DNA from 4 places in the Vibrio spartinae genome. Region 1 is predicted to be linked to each of the others. Evidence: predicted binding sites of a transcription regulator. Region 1 holds the regulator's gene; each other region holds the start of a gene.
The links. Region 1 encodes PurR, which represses purine synthesis genes. Its sites were predicted from a motif close to TNANGNAAACGTTTNCNTNA; they were not measured.

Region 1 (4,540 bases):
AGGATTCAGCTTTGCTGAACCGACTTCGGAAGCATTACTCATTTGTATGCAGCGTGCATTACTGTTCTATTTGCAGCAACCAGAGAAAAAGTTAGATATACAGCTGCGTGCGATGCAGCAAGATTTTCGTTGGGAAGATTCTGCTCAACAGTATGTCCGGATGTATGAAGCCGCACTGATGGGCTACTCACATATGCATTGATTCTTATTCTATTGAGAAAAACGATTGAGTAAAAAAAAGCACCGTTGACGGTGCTTTTTTGTTCTGGCTCGACGAGAAAATGGGCGTTGTATACTCTGAAAAATGTATACGATAGTATAAATATTGTTCAATAAATTAAATTTGCCGAGCTAGCTCGTCGCGTCTTGCCTGAGAAATTACAGACCAGTGTTTTCCTTCGATCGCACCTTCTAATGCCCATAAGAGCTCTAATGGTGGCTGTGTAGAAGGATGAGAGCTCAAAATCGCTTTATATGCGCTGAGAGAACCTTTCTGATGAAGCTCTTCAACTGAATTAATCCCTGCTTTGCGTAGCATCCGTTCGGTTGCTAAACGAAGATTAGGCAGATCTTTCAATCGTTTCGGTTTTGTCTCTACATGGGTCGTTTTTTCATTTTTTGCATTCAAATAGGCTTGTTTCGCGATATTGAAAATCGTGTCCACATCATCCCAATAGTCTGCAGGAAGTGCAAAATACTTAGTCACAACAGGAAAGCCACGTTTTGTATACACATAAGGTTCAAAACCTTTTGCTTTAAACGTTTCCAGTGAGTGACTGTCTGCCCGTATATGTAGTTTGTCTTGAACGACAAGAGCGAACATTATATCGTTTACGAAAATACCAAACCCGCCGAACATTGAGCGTGATTTGACACGACCTAATTGTTCAAAAAGTCGCATTGAATCTCTAAGAATTGGTTTATCCATGCTTTACGTCTCGGTGTATTTTTAAATGAATACGCCACCAAAGTCAGGTCCGAGAATGTAGCAAAAGAATGCAGAAGATATGTTAACAGAACGTCAAATGATTGACGAACATGAGATGCATTTTTGCCATCGGTAACCCCGCTACCTACCATCTTCATGGTTTAGGCCGGAGGCTTTGCGTCCCATCTTTTCAGATGGTTTGCCCTGTGCGTGACACTTTTCCAGTACGGAATTATGAAGCAACTATACGAATAACCACTCCACAATGTGTGATTCTAGTCCAATTAATAAAGGTTATCAATAGAAAGAAAGTGGTTGGAGGAATGACCACTTTCCAATGGGGTGTTAATTTAGTGTTATTTTTTGTTTAAATCTTTAACGGTATTGCGTTCCACAATTTCAGGATGCATTTCAAACGTACGGCGTTCATGTTCTTTACTTTTGATCCGTTCCAATAAGATTTCAAAAGCGTTTTTCCCGACCCGACGTTTCGGTTGGTGGATGGTTGTCAATGGCGGAGAAAAATATTCAGAGATCTCAATATTGTCATAACCGATCACCGATATATCTTCAGGAACCTTGATGCCTCTCTGTTGTAAGCGACTCATGAGTCCTAAAGCCATCGTGTCATTGAAGCAAAAAACGGCAGTGGGCTGTTCATCCATCGCAATAATTTTGTCTGCAGCCAAGACTGCCGTATCACATTCGAAGTTGCCTTCCAGTATCCAGTTTTCATTTGGGGTCAAGCCTGCTTCAGCCATGGCTCTATAGAATCCTTGAATCCGTTCCTGACAAGCTGCCTTTGATAGATGTCCACTCAGACAAGCAATATCGCGGTGACCTTTATCAAGCAGGTACTTGGTTGCAAGGTAGCCACCTTCTTCTGAATTATCGATGATTTTGTCGGCTTGTGAGCTTTCAGGTCCCCAGTCCATGATGACTTTGGGAATATCATTATAGGCTTCTAGCATTTCTAGAAGCTCGGCAGTCAGGTCAGAACAGATGACTAACATGCCATCGACCCGTTTTTCAGCCAGCATCCGAATGTAGTCGCGTTGCTTTTCATATAAGCCACCGGTATTACATAAGATGAGCGTGTAGCCTTGTCGGTAGCAATAACTTTCAACACCATCAATGACTTCAGAGAAGAAGGGGTTGGTAGACTGGGTCACTAACATGCCGATTGTGCGCGTTGAGTTGCATTTCAGACTCCGAGCTACAGCACTTGGTGCATAGTTCAGTGTCTTCACGGCTGCCATGACTTTCTCTTGAGTCGTTTCTGCCACAAATCGAGTTTTGTTAATTACATGTGAAACTGTTGTTGTTGAAACTCCCGCCAAGCGGGCAACGTCTTTTATCGTAGCCATAGGTATTGTCCTGTCGCTTATGCTGAAGATCCAGCAATTCGGAGCAAATTACAATTGAATGTTTAGTTATGAAGATATTATCTATTTGTATAATCGGATAACCCGTACAGAAATAATATTCTGAGGTTATACTGCAATAAGGACAAAAACCGCTAAATTTAGCGGTTTTTGTCTGGTATAGAATATGCTTTAATCGCGAATTTTAGACTGCCGATTCAGTAATAGCAATTAAAATGAAGCATTCATCCCACGCGACTGCTGAATCCAGACTGAGAGTCTGATTCACATGAAGAGATAGCATCATGCTATGGCTCTTGTTGCAACGGTTCAGCGACGGTCGCTTCCTGATTGGCGACCCAGTTTTTCAAATAGTGCCAAAACCTTCCCAATGTTTCATACCAATATTTTTCTGTCTGCTCGAGATAAATCGCCTTAGGCGCATATTTTATCCACGGTTGCACTATATTTTTATAGGACAGGTAGTTGGTCGGTGCCGGGATCGGATTGAGTCCGGCAGATTGAAATTCATGCAACGCGCGATCCATATGACTGGCAGAGGTGACGAGCACTAATTTTCGTGGTCCGACAAAACTTGCGGCTAACTGGGCTTCTTCCCAAGTATCTTTGGCACTTTCCAGTAACACGATATCTGATTTTGCTACACCGAGTGATAAGGCAACTCTTGCCAGCATTCGGGCATGACTGAATCGGGTACCACCCGCATATCCGGAAAGAATCAGGCGAGATCCCGGATACATCCGCATGATTCGGATCCCTTCGGTAAGTCGCATCAGTGCTGAGCGACTGAGTTGAGATGTCGGTGGGAGTTGGTCATCAACGACATGACCGCTGCCGAGAACCATGATGTAGTCAATGCTACCCTCAACGGGTAAAAAGGCTGAATACTTGCGTTCCAATGGTGCGAGAAGGCGTTCTGAAACGGGTTGAAATGATGCTAGAAACAGCAACGTGTAGGAGAACAGAACAATCAGGCAACCGGTTTTCCTTTTTGTTGAAAACATAATCATCATGAGGCCAATAAAACCGATGATGAGCAAGGCGGGAAGGGGCATCATTAATGCAGCTATGATTTTTTTAAGCTCAAACATATAAGAAATAGTCCGAAAAAACAGCAATTGAGATTAAAAACGAATAATCCTCTTTATTCCTGCCATTCCTATGACAGAATAGCAGCACGATTCGTTATCATAACTCAAGCTACTGTGACTGAAGATCGCAATTTCGACGATATTGCCCACAAATTTGCAAAAAATATATATGGCTCTGACAAAGGTATGATCCGTCAGACCATCGTGTGGGAAGATATTCAAACTATTTTAACATCATTTCCTCCGGAACAGCTCCCACTTTCGGTGCTGGATGCCGGTGGCGGGCTGGCACAGCTATCGCAGCGACTCGCGAAGCAGGGACATCAGGTGACATTATGTGATCTTTCTTCTGAAATGTTGCAGTTGGCGCAAACCGATATTGAAAAAAATGGTCTGCTTGCGCAGTATCGCTTTGTCCATGCGGCAGTGCAGGATATGCAACAGCATCTTACTGATCCGGTTGACTTCTTGATGTTTCATGCCGTGATGGAGTGGTTAGTTGATCCGAAGGATGCGCTGGAAAAATTACTGACTCAGGTCCGGAGCGGTGGCGTTGCATCTATCATGTTTTACAATCATCACGGATTAGTGCTGAAAAATGTCATATGCGGGAATATTCCCCATGTGTTGGATGGTATGCCATATCGCAAACGATTTAAGTTGCAGCCGCAACAAGGCCTGAATCCAGAAGTGGTTTATCAATGGATAGAAGCTTGTGGATTCAGTATTGAAGGTAAAAGTGGTATTCGCTCGTTCAGTGATTACATTGGTAATCGCCAGAATATGGGGGAATACACTGAAGAAGATGTACTGGCGCTTGAAAGACAATTATGTCGGCAAGAGCCCTATTTATCTCTGGGCCGTTATATTCATGTATGGGCCAGAAAAAAGTAAAAATGATGGAAACAATGATAGACGAATTGGCGCAACAAGCCGAAGTACAACCAATCGATGAATTGGTTGGATGGGTCAGGCAGCATGACTTGTCTCTCAACCTAGATACCGAGCGACTCGCATTTTTGATTGCGATTGCCGTATTGAGTCGGGATCGATTTGATGACGAACTCGGTGAAGGGGAATTACATGATGCATTTGCAATCGTGACTCGGCTATTTGATGAAACCGGTGAAGCATCC
Region 2 (4,540 bases), 1.4 Mb from region 1:
GCATCAAAGATGTACCAGCCTATCTGGCGTGATGGCTTGTTATCCGGACGCGGGACAGAAAAATTGAGTTGATATCATATTGAATGTCATAAAGCGGGGAGGCGATTGATTCGTTCGTGTCTCTTTGCTGGCATTTATCGCAGTATGAGGTCGGTATTGAATCTGGCATCGCCACAGTCATTCAATCCGATGTGGGTGAATTGCCTGAATAAAGATAGAAAAAAAGCCAGCGATATGCTGGCTTTTCTATATGGTGGAGGGGGACGGATTCGAACCATCGAAGGCGGAGCCGGCAGATTTACAGTCTGCTCCCTTTGGCCACTCGGGAACCCCTCCAGAGTTTTGTTCATGCCTGAATCAGATCAACAATGATTCAAACATTTTGAATATGGTGGAGGGGGACGGATTCGAACCATCGAAGGCGGAGCCGGCAGATTTACAGTCTGCTCCCTTTGGCCACTCGGGAACCCCTCCAGGGTGTGCACTTTGTATTGAAGACATATTCCCGAAACATCTCTTCGGTGCGGGGCGCATCATAGCAAACCTATGCAGTCTGTAAAGACTTTTCTAATAATTTATGACTGAGTGATGTCTTTTTGGACAAATGTGCTATTTCTTATTCAACATCAGGATATATAAGGCAAAATCTACGCACTTTATTGTTTATGATGAACCGTAAGTGACAGAATATCGGGATGGTTTATGATTCATCGCCAGCACAATATTGAGTACAGCCGCGCTGAGTATTGAGACGGCAATTATTGCTGGGGACAGGTAAAATAAGGATGCACAGACAATTGATGCATCAATGCATAGTTGTGTTTTTCCCACAGAAATCCCGAATTTATCCTGAATCAATAAGCAGAAGACATTGAATCCGCCTAAGCTTGAACGATGGCGGAAAAGAATCAACATTCCCAGCCCCATCAAAAGTCCTCCTGTGATAGCACAGTAAATGACATTGACATCTGTTAACCGAATGAAGTGTGAAAATAGGTCGGTAAACAAGGAGACCAGTAGTCCGGAAATCAAACTGTTTAGCGTAAACCTGCGACCAAACCGTTTCCAGGCGAGCAAATAGAAAGGCGCATTGCATAACAGATACAGCACACCAAAAGAGTAGGGCGTTAGCTGGTTGAATAATAATGCTAATCCGGCAGTCCCCCCGGTAATGGCATGTGCTGCCTGCAGAAACATAATTCCCTGAGCAACCAAAAAGCTCCCGGTCATCATGGCAATGATATCTTCCTGAAATGTGTGTTTTTCCATTGAGGGTCAAAAGTATTGGGATAATTGCGGAGAATACTAAAGAAAAGGTGATGCTTTCGGTAGCTAGCAGCAGTAAATTCAGGTAAACCTATGTCTTTGGTTCTTTACATCATGTAAACCTGAAAGTTGACACGCGTGATGCGATCATGGTGTGACTTTTCGGTATCATGAAAAAACTGCATGATAATTTGTCTATTTGGGCTTTATGACATAAATCAATTTAGGTAGAATACGCGCCAAATTAAGTGACGAAAACGTTTGCGTTAAGTCAGAATGTCGTTTTATTAAACTTTCCAGTCAATCTGAGTCAGGAGATACAGATGCTTAAGCGTGATATGAATATCGCTGATTATGATGCGGATCTTTTCGCAGCCATTCAAGAAGAAACTCTTCGTCAGGAAGAGCACATTGAACTTATTGCTTCAGAAAATTACACCAGTCCACGCGTCATGGAAGCTCAGGGTTCTCAGCTGACCAATAAGTATGCAGAAGGCTATCCAAGTAAGCGCTATTATGGTGGTTGCGAGTATGTCGATAAAGTTGAAACATTAGCGATTGAACGTGCATGTCAACTGTTTAACTGTGAATATGCAAACGTCCAGCCTCACTCCGGGTCTCAGGCGAACAGCGCTGTATACATGGCATTATTGAATCCCGGCGATACGGTTTTAGGGATGAGTCTGGCTCATGGGGGGCACTTAACACATGGGTCTCCGGTTAACTTCTCCGGTAAACACTACCATGTGATTCCTTATGGCATTGATGAAAGTGGTCAGATTAACTACGACGAAATGGAATCGCTGGCTGTTGAACACAAGCCGAAAATGATTATCGGTGGTTTTTCTGCTTATTCACAGATTGTTGATTGGGCTCGGATGCGTGAAATTGCTGATAAAGTTGATGCTTACTTGTTTGTCGATATGGCTCATGTGGCCGGTCTGGTAGCTGCTGGTGCTTATCCAACGCCGGTTCCTCATGCTCACGTTGTGACAACCACAACACATAAAACTCTGGCGGGTCCTCGTGGTGGTTTGATTCTGTCAAGCGCTGGTGAGGACATGTACAAAAAACTGAACTCTGCTGTATTCCCCGGTGGTCAGGGTGGTCCTCTGATGCATGTGATTGCGGCAAAAGCCGTTGCGTTCAAAGAAGCAATGGAACCAGAATTTAAAGCGTATCAGGAACGTGTCGTTCAAAATGCCAAAGCGATGGTTGCTCAGTTCCAAGCTCGCGGCTATAAAATCGTCTCAAATAGTACCGAAAACCACCTGTTCTTAGTTGATTTAATCGATAAAGATATCACGGGTAAAGAAGCGGATGCAGCGCTCGGTGCCGCGAATATGACAGTGAATAAAAACTCTGTGCCAAATGACCCGCGTAGTCCATTTGTAACGTCTGGTATTCGTGTCGGCACACCTGCAATTACCCGACGCGGCTTTACTGTCGATGATGCGAAAGAGTTGGCAAACTGGATGTGTGATGTTCTGGATAACATCAATGATCCAAGTGTGATTGATGCGACGAAAGCAAAAGTGCTTGAAATTTGTAAGCGTCTCCCTGTTTACGCATAAGTCGTCTTTGCATGCTGATGATAAAAATAAACCCGCTTAAAGCGGGTTTATTGTTTTCAAATAAAGTCGATTCACAACCAAGCAATAGATTCAAAAGTGTCAGTGAAAGGACAATCGCTTGAGAATCTCACCTCACCGTGAGATTAATCTTTAGAGATGCTCAGTGTTGTGCCTGACTTACATTTGAATAGGTAGTAATTTTCACTTTCAGTAAATTTGCCTAACCCTTCGCCATCACAGTAATCAATATTGATCCCGCGCATGACTTCAAGTGTGTCTTCTGATTTGAGCGCAAATTTAGAGCCGTCGGCACAGACGATGCGAACGCGTCCCGCATTATCCAGCGAGTAGACTTTCACGTCGGTATTACAAAGCTCAAAAGACGCTTCACGGTAGTTGTCTTCTTTGGTATTTGAAGCACAACCAGCGAGTGTGAGCGCGAGTCCGACAATGCCCCAGATCGTGGCCGTTTTCATCATATATATCCTTACATCGACAGTGAATTCAAGTTGTTCTCTAGACTATAGAACAATGCTTATAGATTCAATCTCATGACACAAATTATGGCAATCGTTTCACATTTGCTATGGTGGTGTTTCTGAGTGAATCAAGCATTGATGTGAGAGAGCGTGTAACGGAGAGTCATCAGGCCGATGCAATACACCGACCTGATTGGGGGGTTATTTGACTTCAACGCCTTTGGCTTGCAGATCGGCATGATAGGATGAACGAACAAATGGACCACATGCAGCATGAGTAAAGCCCAGCTCAAGCGCAATGTCTTTCAGTTCATCAAACTCTTCTGGTGGCACATACCGTTCAACAGGCAGATGATGGCGGCTCGGTGCCAGATATTGACCCAGAGTCAGCATGGTCACACCATGTGCGCGCAGATCTTTCAGCACTTCGACGATCTCTTCTTTTGTTTCACCCAGTCCCATCATCAAACCGGATTTAGTTGGGATGTCCGGGTGTTGCTGTTTGAATTTTTGTAATAACTCAAGAGACCATTTGTAATTTGCACCGGGTCTGACCTTGCGGTACAAGCGGGGCGCTGTTTCCAGATTGTGATTGAATACATCTGGCGGATTATCTTGCAGGATGGTCAGTGCTGTATCCATCCGACCTCTAAAATCGGGTACCAACGTTTCGATACGAATGTCGGGGCTGAGTGCTCGGATTTCTCGGTTACAGTCAACAAAATGTTGAGCGCCACCATCACGTAAGTCATCCCGGTCAACCGAGGTGATTACAACATATCTGAGTTTCATATCCCGGATTGTTTGCGCGAGTTTATGTGGTTCTTGTGCATCCGGTGTTAAAGGACGCCCATGCGCGACGTCACAGAAAGGACAGCGACGCGTACAAATTGCCCCCAGAATCATAAAGGTCGCGGTACCATGATTAAAGCATTCTGCCAGATTAGGACAAGAAGCCTCTTCACAAACCGAATGCAGATTATTCTTGCGCATGGCAGATTTAATATCCTGAATGCGCTGACTATCTGTCGGTAGCTTAATCTTCATCCACTCGGGTTTACGCAGTTGTTCTTTCTGTTCGGTCGGCATGTTTTTGACCGGAATCAGTGCCATTTTGTCAGCGTCGCGGTATTTGACGCCTTTTTCCATTTGAATTGGTTTGCTCATGATATTGCTTCTGTTTTGAATTCTACATGCTCGTAACCCAGTGTTGTTACAAGC
Region 3 (4,540 bases), 650 kb from region 1:
GCAATAAAACAATAACACCCGAAACCATGACTGTGCAGTAGTCGTTGTCTGCATCAGTCAAACCGCTTATCACGACAATACAACAACGCGATATGCCTTTTTACGATAAGTCACTCGCTCAAAACTCAAAGCCGAATCCCCACCATTACTCAGCAGTGAAACACCAGTTCCCTTGCTCAGTCCCGCGCCTGTCTGTCACCACCGCTGACAGACAGGCGTGTCCGATTGGATTTTCTCGATTCCAGTTCGCATTCACGAACAGGAAATATTCAGTAATGAGATCTTGATAACAGAAAAGTACGAATTTACACCAATTCCTACTTGATCAGTCATTCAATATAAAATACTGTATATATATACAGCATGTATAAGGAATCAGTATTATGCGTTTGTTGAATGATTTGATGTACTCATCCGGATTGCACCACTATACCGGTCACCACTCGCCCCAAAATGCGACCCGATATGACGCAATGGCAAGCTATCTGTATGATCGTTTAGCACAGCTCTCTCAACTGCCACAGTGGATTCTGGTCACATCGGAATCCTACCGGCCGGATCTACGCTCACTCGATTCACACAAGATTCCGGGTCATCAAGTTGTGCAACTGAAAGCCTCAAAGACGATGGATGAGTATCATGTGATTCGTAAAGCCATCCTATCAGGCAATGCCTGCGCCATCGTGGCTTCACAACGACTCACCGAACAGGCGCGGAAACAGCTCATACAGTTGGGTCAACAATACCACTGTGAGATTTTCTTTGTGGCGGATCCAAACCGCCACTACCATTGATTCCAGCGACTCATTCCGGCAACCAAAACGCTCAACATCACCACTGAACACTGCAATCACCATTTCATCCCCTCTACACAGGGGATTTTTTTTAGATCAGTGATTGGTTGAAAATACCCCCCTTGAAGCAAACGTTTGCTTTTTCTCTGGCAGTGAAAAATAGTTCTGGTATGATGCGCTCAGAAATCGGATATCCCGTAATGTTTGTCACTCTGTGTCTGGTCAACGGGTATCTGTCAGTTGAACCGATTACTTTTTAGATAGGAATGTCTGAATGAGCCTCGCCGATCAAATTCTCGCCGTCAATGACGACCTCCCCATTCGCACCAGCAAACCCGTTCATAGTGGAAAAGTTCGTTCCGTTTACTGGTTAACTGAAGAAGACAGCCGTCGCCTGATTCAACAAAAAGGCTACAACGTCGCAGCAGATGCCCCGCTGGCAATTATGGTCATCAGTGACCGTATCTCTGCTTTTGACTGTATCTGGCACGCTGAAGGTGGTATCGCCGGAGTACCGGGAAAAGGCGCTGCTCTCAACGCAATTTCCAATCACTGGTTCAAACTATTTCGCCAGCACGGTCTGGCAGACAGCCATATTCTTGATATCCCCCACCCGTTTGTCTGGATTGTTCAGCAAGCCACACCGATTAAAATTGAAGCCATCTGCCGCAGCTATATCACGGGTTCAATGTGGCGGGCCTACGAGAAAGGTGAGCGAGAATTCTGCGGTATTCAGCTTCCCGAAGGGTTAGGAAAAGATAAGCAACTGCCTGAATTGCTGTTCACACCATCAACGAAAGGCATTCTCAAAGGAATTCCCGGTGTTCCAGAGGCCGATGATGTCAACATCAGCCGACAAGATATCGCAGCAAATTACGCCGCATTTAACTTCCGTCAGCCAGAAGATATCAGTTTATATGAGAAGTTACTGAAAGAAGGCTTTGATGTGATCAGCCAGACGCTCGCTGATATTGACCAGATCTTCGTCGACACCAAATTTGAATTTGGTTATGTCACCGATGCTCAGGGGCAAGATAAACTCATTTATATGGATGAAGTTGGTACACCGGATTCATCCAGAATCTGGGATGCTCAGCAATATGCTGCCGGCCATATCGTTGAAAATTCAAAAGAAGGCTTCCGTCAGTTTTTGCTGAACTACTTCCCAGACCCAGACATTCTGCTGAACAAAACACGCATGCCTGAGCGAGAAGCGCTCGCCAGAGACAATGCTTTACCCTTGAAAGCATTACAGGACATTTCCGAAACTTATACGGGGATTGCCGAAAAGATTACGGGTCAGCCCATCCATCTGAGTAACAATCCAAAACAAGAAATTATTGAGATACTTGACCGGGAATATGGCCTCATTCAGCCTGCATAATGCTTCAATAGCAGAACCGCTATGGATTACATCAATCCGTTGATCGATATCATCCGCTCATCACAACACTGACGATGAGCGGATTCAAACAACGGTAATCTCACTTCGATTCACCACTCAATCAACAGTTCATCAACCTCAACCCGCTGTGTCGTATGACACCCCAGCGTTTCAATCTCATGCAACTGTTGTGCATCCAAGGCATAAGGCATCATCACTTGTAACGCCTCAATTCCTTCTGATCTTGCCAACTTTGACAAGATCATCAGATTTTCCTGATCACTACGTCCCAGAGACAGATTTTGCAATGCTTTCTTCCACAAACGTTCATCCGGGGCTAATGCCTGACGGGTCGTTTGTGATGATTCATCATGTGCAACGCGCTCTGTATGAAAGAAGGCTTCAAACAGTGTCCAATGTTTATGACATGCAACATCTAAGAATGCGGTGTAATCAAATACACCTCGGACTCGGGTCGGTTGAATCATTTCGCCCCCCACGAAAGTGACAGCACCATAGACACACTATGATCCGCCAATCCGTTTATAGCAATAGAATATAAAAAAACGGTATTTTATGGCCGAAAACATATATAAAAACGCTCTATCAGATGCATATAAATAACAACTATTGAACAAATATTTAGCTTGGTGAGATGAATGATTCATATTTTGTTTAACAAATAAACTTATATTTATTCACTAAAATGCAAATATTGGTAAACCATATTCAAAAAAAACCGCCAATTAACCTACGAGAATGAGGGAAACTTCAAATTGCCTCTATTTACAACCGACAGGAGTACCCGTAAAATTTGTCCCGTTTCCCTTCATCATCCTACAAAATATAGGCATACAATGAACAACGACAAACGCCCTTTATATATTTCCCACGCGGGCTCTATGCTCCTCAGTACACCACTGCTCAACAAAGGTGCCGCTTTTACAGCAGAAGAAAGAAGCTCATTTAACCTTGGTGGTCTGCTCCCTGAAGCAACAGAAACCATTCAGGAACAAGTTGTCCGTGCGTACCAACAATATTGCAATTTCGACAATGATATGGATAAGCATATCTATCTTCGCAATATACAAGATACCAATGAGACGCTCTTCTACCGACTGGTGCAAAATCACATCACTGAGATGATGCCTGTCATCTACACACCGACCGTTGGTGCTGCATGTGAAAACTTCTCTAATATCTATCGCCGTGGTCGTGGATTATTTATTTCATATCCGAACCGCAATAAAATTGATGATATCTTGAATAATGCCTCTAACCATCACGTCAAAGTCATCGTAGTCACCGATGGTGAGCGTATTCTTGGTCTGGGTGACCAAGGTATCGGTGGGATGGGTATTCCAATCGGAAAACTTGCCCTGTATACCGCCTGTGGGGGGATCAGCCCGGCTTATACACTCCCGGTTGTTTTGGATGTTGGGACCAATAACCCACAACGTTTAGCCGACCCAATGTATATGGGCTGGCGTCATCCGCGGATTACCGGTGCAGAATACGATGCATTTGTTGAAGAGTTTATCCAAGCGATTCAACGCCGCTGGCCTGATGCTTTGGTTCAGTTTGAAGACTTTGCTCAGAAAAATGCCATGCCACTGCTTGAGCGTTACAAAGACCGGATTTGCTGCTTTAACGATGATATTCAGGGAACAGCCGCTATCACGGTCGGCTCTTTACTGGCAGCATGTAAAGCTGCTGGCAGTAAACTGGCAGAACAGCGAATCACCTTCCTTGGTGCCGGCTCTGCCGGGTGTGGTATTGCCGAAGCGATTATTGCTCAAATGGTTTCAGAAGGTATTTCTGATCAGCAAGCCCGCTCACAGGTCTATATGGTTGACCGCTGGGGATTATTGCAAGAAGGTATGCCAAATCTATTGGATTTCCAACAGCGTTTAGTGCAGAAGAAATCCAATACGCAACACTGGGAAGCAGAAGGGACTGGGTTCTCTCTGCACGATGTTGTCAGAGAAGCGAAACCAACCGTCTTGATTGGTGTTTCCGGTGCACCGGGACTATTCAGTGAAGACATCGTCCGTGAGATGCATCAACACTGTCCACGTCCGATTATCTTCCCACTGTCGAACCCGACAAGCCGTGTTGAAGCGCTGCCAAGTGATCTGCTGACATGGACAAACGGAGAAGCACTCGTTGCAACCGGTAGTCCGTTTGAACCGGTCATGTTAGGTGACAAACTCTACCCGATTGTTCAGTGTAACAACAGTTACATCTTCCCCGGTATCGGACTTGGCGTCCTTGCAGCAAATGCAAAACGAGTAACCGATGAGATGTTGATGGAGTCGAGCCGGGCACTGGCTGAATGTTCACCACTGGCAATCAATGGTCA
Region 4 (4,540 bases), 480 kb from region 1:
CATTTACTTTTTTCCTGATTCGCAACCGCGAAATCAATGCGTTTGCTTTCTTCGGCGGCCACGTTGCTCTGCATTCAGGACTATTTTTACATACCCGGACAGAAAGTGAGCTAGCCTCGGTCATGGCGCATGAAATTGCCCACATCACCCAGCGCCATCTCGCCAGAAGCATGGAAGCAGAAGCCAAACGCTCTCCGGCAACCATTGCGGCACTTGCAGGCTCGCTCTTATTAGCGATTGCTGCTCCCGAAGCGGGGATCGCGGCAATCACAGCGACAACTGCGGGCTCAGTTCAGAGTCAGATCAACTATACCCGGGCAAATGAAAAAGAAGCCGATCGTTTTGGCATTGAAACCTTGGCAAAATCGGGATTTGATCCCTACGCCATGCCACGATTTTTTGGCAAATTATCCGCAGAATATCAATACTCCAGCCATCCGCCTGCCATGCTGCTGACTCACCCTTTACCGGATAGCCGGATCACCGACAGCCGAGCCAGAGCACAACACTATAAACATGCGAATCTCCCTTACGCGAAGGACTATCAATTAGCCCGCGCCAGAGTCGTCGTGCGCTATGCGGGAATCGACGACAAAGCAGCACTGGATTGGTTACAACGCCAACGGAAAAAGAACGACCCGGTTATTCAAGCTGCCTGTGATTACGGTACCGCACTGGTCTATCTCGACAATAAACAGTACGATAAAGCGGCGCCTATTCTGGAACGCCTGCTCAAGGCCGATCCGCAAAATAACTTTTATCTTGATGCCGCATCCGATCTCTATATCGGGCAGGGAAAAGCCAAGCAATCGATTCAATTACTCGCACAAGCACTGAAACAGTCGCCTCACAATTCCGTCCTGACGATTAACGATGCCAATGCTTTAATGGCGGACAAACAATATCAGCGTGCAGTACAGACACTACAACGCTATACCCACAATCATCCAGATGATCCGAATGGCTGGTCTATACTCTCACAAGCCAGTAATCATGTGGGGAATCAACAGGAAGAATACGCAGCTCGCGCTGAATTGTTTGCGCTGAAAGCAAACTGGGATCAAGCGATCCAGTATTATACCCGGGCCAGCCAACTCGCCAAATTAGGCAGTTTGGAGCAAGCCCGCTACGATGCAAGAATCGACCAACTCATTACCCAGCGGGAACAATTCCTCGCTTTACAAAAATAATCCGTTCAAGGAGTCATTATGTCAGTCGTTATTTATCATAACCCCAAGTGCTCAAAAAGCCGGGAAACGCTTGTCCTTTTGGAAAGTAAAGGGATTCAACCTCAGGTCATCAAATATCTGGAAACCGAACTCACGCCCGCTCTCCTGAAAACGCTTTATGCGCAACTCGGCGTTGACAGTGTCAGAGACATGATGAGAACCAAAGAAAGTATTTATAAAGAACTCGATTTAGCCCGCGACTCACTCAGTGATGATGACTTGTTTCTGGCAATGATCGAACATCCGAAACTCATTGAACGCCCGATCGTCGTTGCCAACGGCAAAGCCCGTCACGGCCGCCCGCCCGAGCAGGTACTCGATATTCTATGAACCATAGAATTATTGTGCTTTATTACAGCCGCCATGGTTCCACGCTGGCTCTGGCGAGACAAATCGCACGGGGAGTCAATGCGGTTTCTGGCTGTGAAGCATTACTGAGAACCGTCCCAGATATTCCACCGTCAGCAGAACCGCCATCTGATCCTTATCTGACATATGATGAATTAAAAGAGTGTGATGGTTTGGCAATGGGAAGTCCGGTCTGGTTCGGGAATATGGCCGCGCCACTCAAACACTTTTGGGACGCAACCACCCCCCTCTGGATCAGTGGTGCATTGATAGATAAGCCAGCGTGTGTCTTTACGTCGTCGTCGTCGCTACACGGTGGTCAGGAGTCAACACTGCAAACGATGCAATTGCCCTTGCTCCATCATGGGATGCTTATTGTCGGCATTCCCTACAGTGAACCGGCATTACATACCACTCAAAGCGGGGGCACACCATACGGTGCCAGCCATCATGCCGCGGTATCCGGTCAATTGAGCGCAGAAGAAAAAACACTGGCGCAACGACTTGGTCAGCGTCTTGCCGCATTATCGATTCGACTCAATCCTGCCACAACAAATACATAAACCGTCGCGTTCAAAAAAATAAGGGCCTGAATAGCCCTTGTTTTCACATCTATTTTAATGACATATATCGTTACGGTGTATCTTGAGGCATCTGACCCTGGGACACCGTATCTCCTGAAGCCTCTGCCTGAGAATCATCATCTGATTGCTCGGTCACAGGGTGCTGACGCCACTGATATTGCAATGAAGATCGGCCAAGGTTTACTGGCGGATTGACCATCACCTGAGAATCAACATCATTCACGGACTTATTTCCCGTCGAATTCTTAAGCGCGTCCCCTTCGGGCGATGGTTGAGATAGTGGTTGCTCAGACAATTTTTTCTCAGACAATGGTTGCTCAGGCAGCGCTTGGTCAGTCACTGTTCCGTTAACGGCTGTCTCTTCAGATAAAGAGTGTTGCTCCGCTTGAGAAGGCGTAGCGGGTTGTTCATCGAATCCCATCTCGCCATCGGGCTTAGGCAGTTGTTCAATCAAATTGAGTGAAGCAAGCTCTTGTTCAAATTCTTCCTGAGTGGTTAACAGATGAACCCGGAATGTTACCTCATCCCCTTGAATTTGGATGACATCGACACTCGCTACAGAGCTGAGCTGGTTGAGCGCTTGTTCCAGTTTGAAAAAATGAACGGCCCGGCTTAAATGTTTCACATTAAGAATCATCGAATGGGACGATTGCCCAGCAACCACCACCCGATTTTTCTTGGCATAATATTGCGTTAATTGATGAATCAACTGTGCGAGTTCATCGTTACCATTTAAACGCCCGCTCATTGGTGGCACCGAAATATCTAACAGTTTTTCTGGTGTTTGATCGTAGAGCTTCCAGTTCAGCGTGTCTGACTGAGCCCGAATAATCAAAATTGCATCCGGATGATAACGCTCACTCGCATCACGAATAGGCTGAAGAAACTCACCCCAGATATCCGATGCTTCAATACTGGTAATATCGTCAAAATCACCGACAGGGACGATAAGAGGCAACCCCCGTTTTTCAGCCAGTTGTTTCAATTGCTGAACATTCGCATTCGCAACGTTTTCCCATGCGATATTACGCTGAAAGTTTTGATCTTCAACATACCAGACGAGAATAGTGGCTCGTTTTACCGGCCAGAAAGGGAGTTGTGCCTGAGTCAGCAATGTCCGTATCTGCTTGGCACTAAACTGCATTTTGACTATCTTTTGATCATCTTTCTGACCATAGCTAATCTGAGACAAATAAAGACGATTTCGAGACAGCGCTTTCTTAACCACTGGGTTATTTACAGCGTCTTGCTCCCCGGTCGCCCGAATAATCACATTTTCCATGCCCTGAATTCGAGCCTGGGATTCATCTTGCTCTTGATCAAGCGTGACTTCCGAACGATAAATATTGACCTGAGTTGCCGCATAACCGGAAAAAGTCAGGCATAACAAAATCAGACAAGCGAAATTTCGCATAGTAATCCAAAATACATCAACAATCGTGTCCCGATCATAAGCAACTATTGGTTTCCCGGCAAGAAAACCCTGCCACAATGACAAATATTCCTGCTCCCCCCTGGCAAAAAATAGCATCCTTGAAGCATGGCAAACGTTTCAATAAGTGATAGAATCCTCAAAATTTGTCTTAATCAGGGAAAAAACATGAAAAATGCCATATTAGGCGTGCAGATGCTCTTTGTTGCATTCGGCGCGCTGGTTCTGGTTCCGCTACTCACGGGACTCGATCCAAACGTCGCTCTCTTTGGCGCCGGTATCGGAACCCTTCTTTTTCAACTTATCACCCGTCGCTCCGTCCCTATCTTCCTCGCTTCTTCTTTCGCTTTCATTGCACCAATCCTCTACGGCGTTCAAGCTTGGGGCATACCTGCCACAATGGGTGGCCTAGTTGCTGCCGGAATCGTCTATGTTTTGCTAGGCGGATTAATCCGAGTCAATGGCGCAGATTTTATCCATAAACTTCTGCCACCCGTTGTCATTGGCCCAATCATTATGGTGATTGGACTCGGGCTTGCCCCAACAGCCGTCAATATGGCACTGGGAAAAACTGGGGATGGTTCCATTCAATTAATTGATGGACAGGTGGCCCTCTGGATTTCATGTGTTTCGTTGTTTACAACAATTCTCATCAGTGTCTTTGCCCGCGGCATGTTTAAACTGCTCCCGATTTTCGGTGGCATTATTGCCGGTTATACACTGAGCCTGATTTTTGATGTGGTCAGTTTTGAAGCGGTTGAGAATGCGGCTTGGTTCTCACTCCCCCACTTCACCATGCCTGAATTTAATATTAATGCCATTCTGTTTATGATTCCGGTTGCCATTGCACCGGCCGTCGAACATGTGGGGGATATTCTTTCTATCTCCAATGTCACCGGCAAAAATTACCTGAAAAAACCGGGTCTGCACCGCACTATTGCCGGTGA

Region 2: the regulator PurR is predicted to act here: its motif matches at 1,516-1,535, upstream of glyA (serine hydroxymethyltransferase).
Region 3: the regulator PurR is predicted to act here: its motif matches at 918-937, upstream of OCU60_RS07760 (phosphoribosylaminoimidazolesuccinocarboxamide synthase).
Region 4: the regulator PurR is predicted to act here: its motif matches at 3,701-3,720, upstream of OCU60_RS12880 (uracil-xanthine permease family protein).

The regions. Positions count from the first base shown of each region.
Region 1 covers NZ_AP024907.1:2,401,413-2,405,952, reverse strand. The annotation lists gene glgA (glycogen synthase GlgA) at 1-202, shown strand, start outside; gene OCU60_RS10490 (TfoX/Sxy family DNA transformation protein) at 338-928, opposite strand; cyclic di-GMP riboswitch class I at 1,057-1,142, opposite strand; gene purR (HTH-type transcriptional repressor PurR) at 1,285-2,295, opposite strand; gene elyC (envelope biogenesis factor ElyC) at 2,601-3,431, opposite strand; gene cmoM (tRNA uridine 5-oxyacetic acid(34) methyltransferase CmoM) at 3,519-4,298, shown strand; gene mukF (chromosome partition protein MukF) at 4,313-4,540, shown strand, end outside.
Region 2 covers NZ_AP024907.1:1,043,103-1,047,642, forward strand. The annotation lists gene gmhB (D-glycero-beta-D-manno-heptose 1,7-bisphosphate 7-phosphatase) at 1-32, shown strand, start outside; tRNA gene OCU60_RS04870 (tRNA-Tyr) at 252-336, opposite strand; tRNA gene OCU60_RS04875 (tRNA-Tyr) at 390-474, opposite strand; gene OCU60_RS04880 (YitT family protein) at 664-1,269, opposite strand; gene glyA (serine hydroxymethyltransferase) at 1,590-2,840, shown strand; gene OCU60_RS04890 (hypothetical protein) at 2,984-3,316, opposite strand; gene lipA (lipoyl synthase) at 3,521-4,486, opposite strand; gene lipB (lipoyl(octanoyl) transferase LipB) at 4,483-4,540, opposite strand, start outside.
Region 3 covers NZ_AP024907.1:1,748,706-1,753,245, reverse strand. The annotation lists gene OCU60_RS07765 (hypothetical protein) at 384-794, shown strand; gene OCU60_RS07760 (phosphoribosylaminoimidazolesuccinocarboxamide synthase) at 1,069-2,178, shown strand; gene OCU60_RS07755 (hypothetical protein) at 2,289-2,666, opposite strand; gene OCU60_RS07750 (NAD-dependent malic enzyme) at 3,036-4,540, shown strand, end outside.
Region 4 covers NZ_AP024907.1:2,884,619-2,889,158, forward strand. The annotation lists gene bepA (beta-barrel assembly-enhancing protease) at 1-1,190, shown strand, start outside; gene arsC (arsenate reductase (glutaredoxin)) at 1,209-1,559, shown strand; gene wrbA (NAD(P)H:quinone oxidoreductase) at 1,556-2,140, shown strand; gene OCU60_RS12875 (DUF2066 domain-containing protein) at 2,211-3,575, opposite strand; gene OCU60_RS12880 (uracil-xanthine permease family protein) at 3,762-4,540, shown strand, end outside.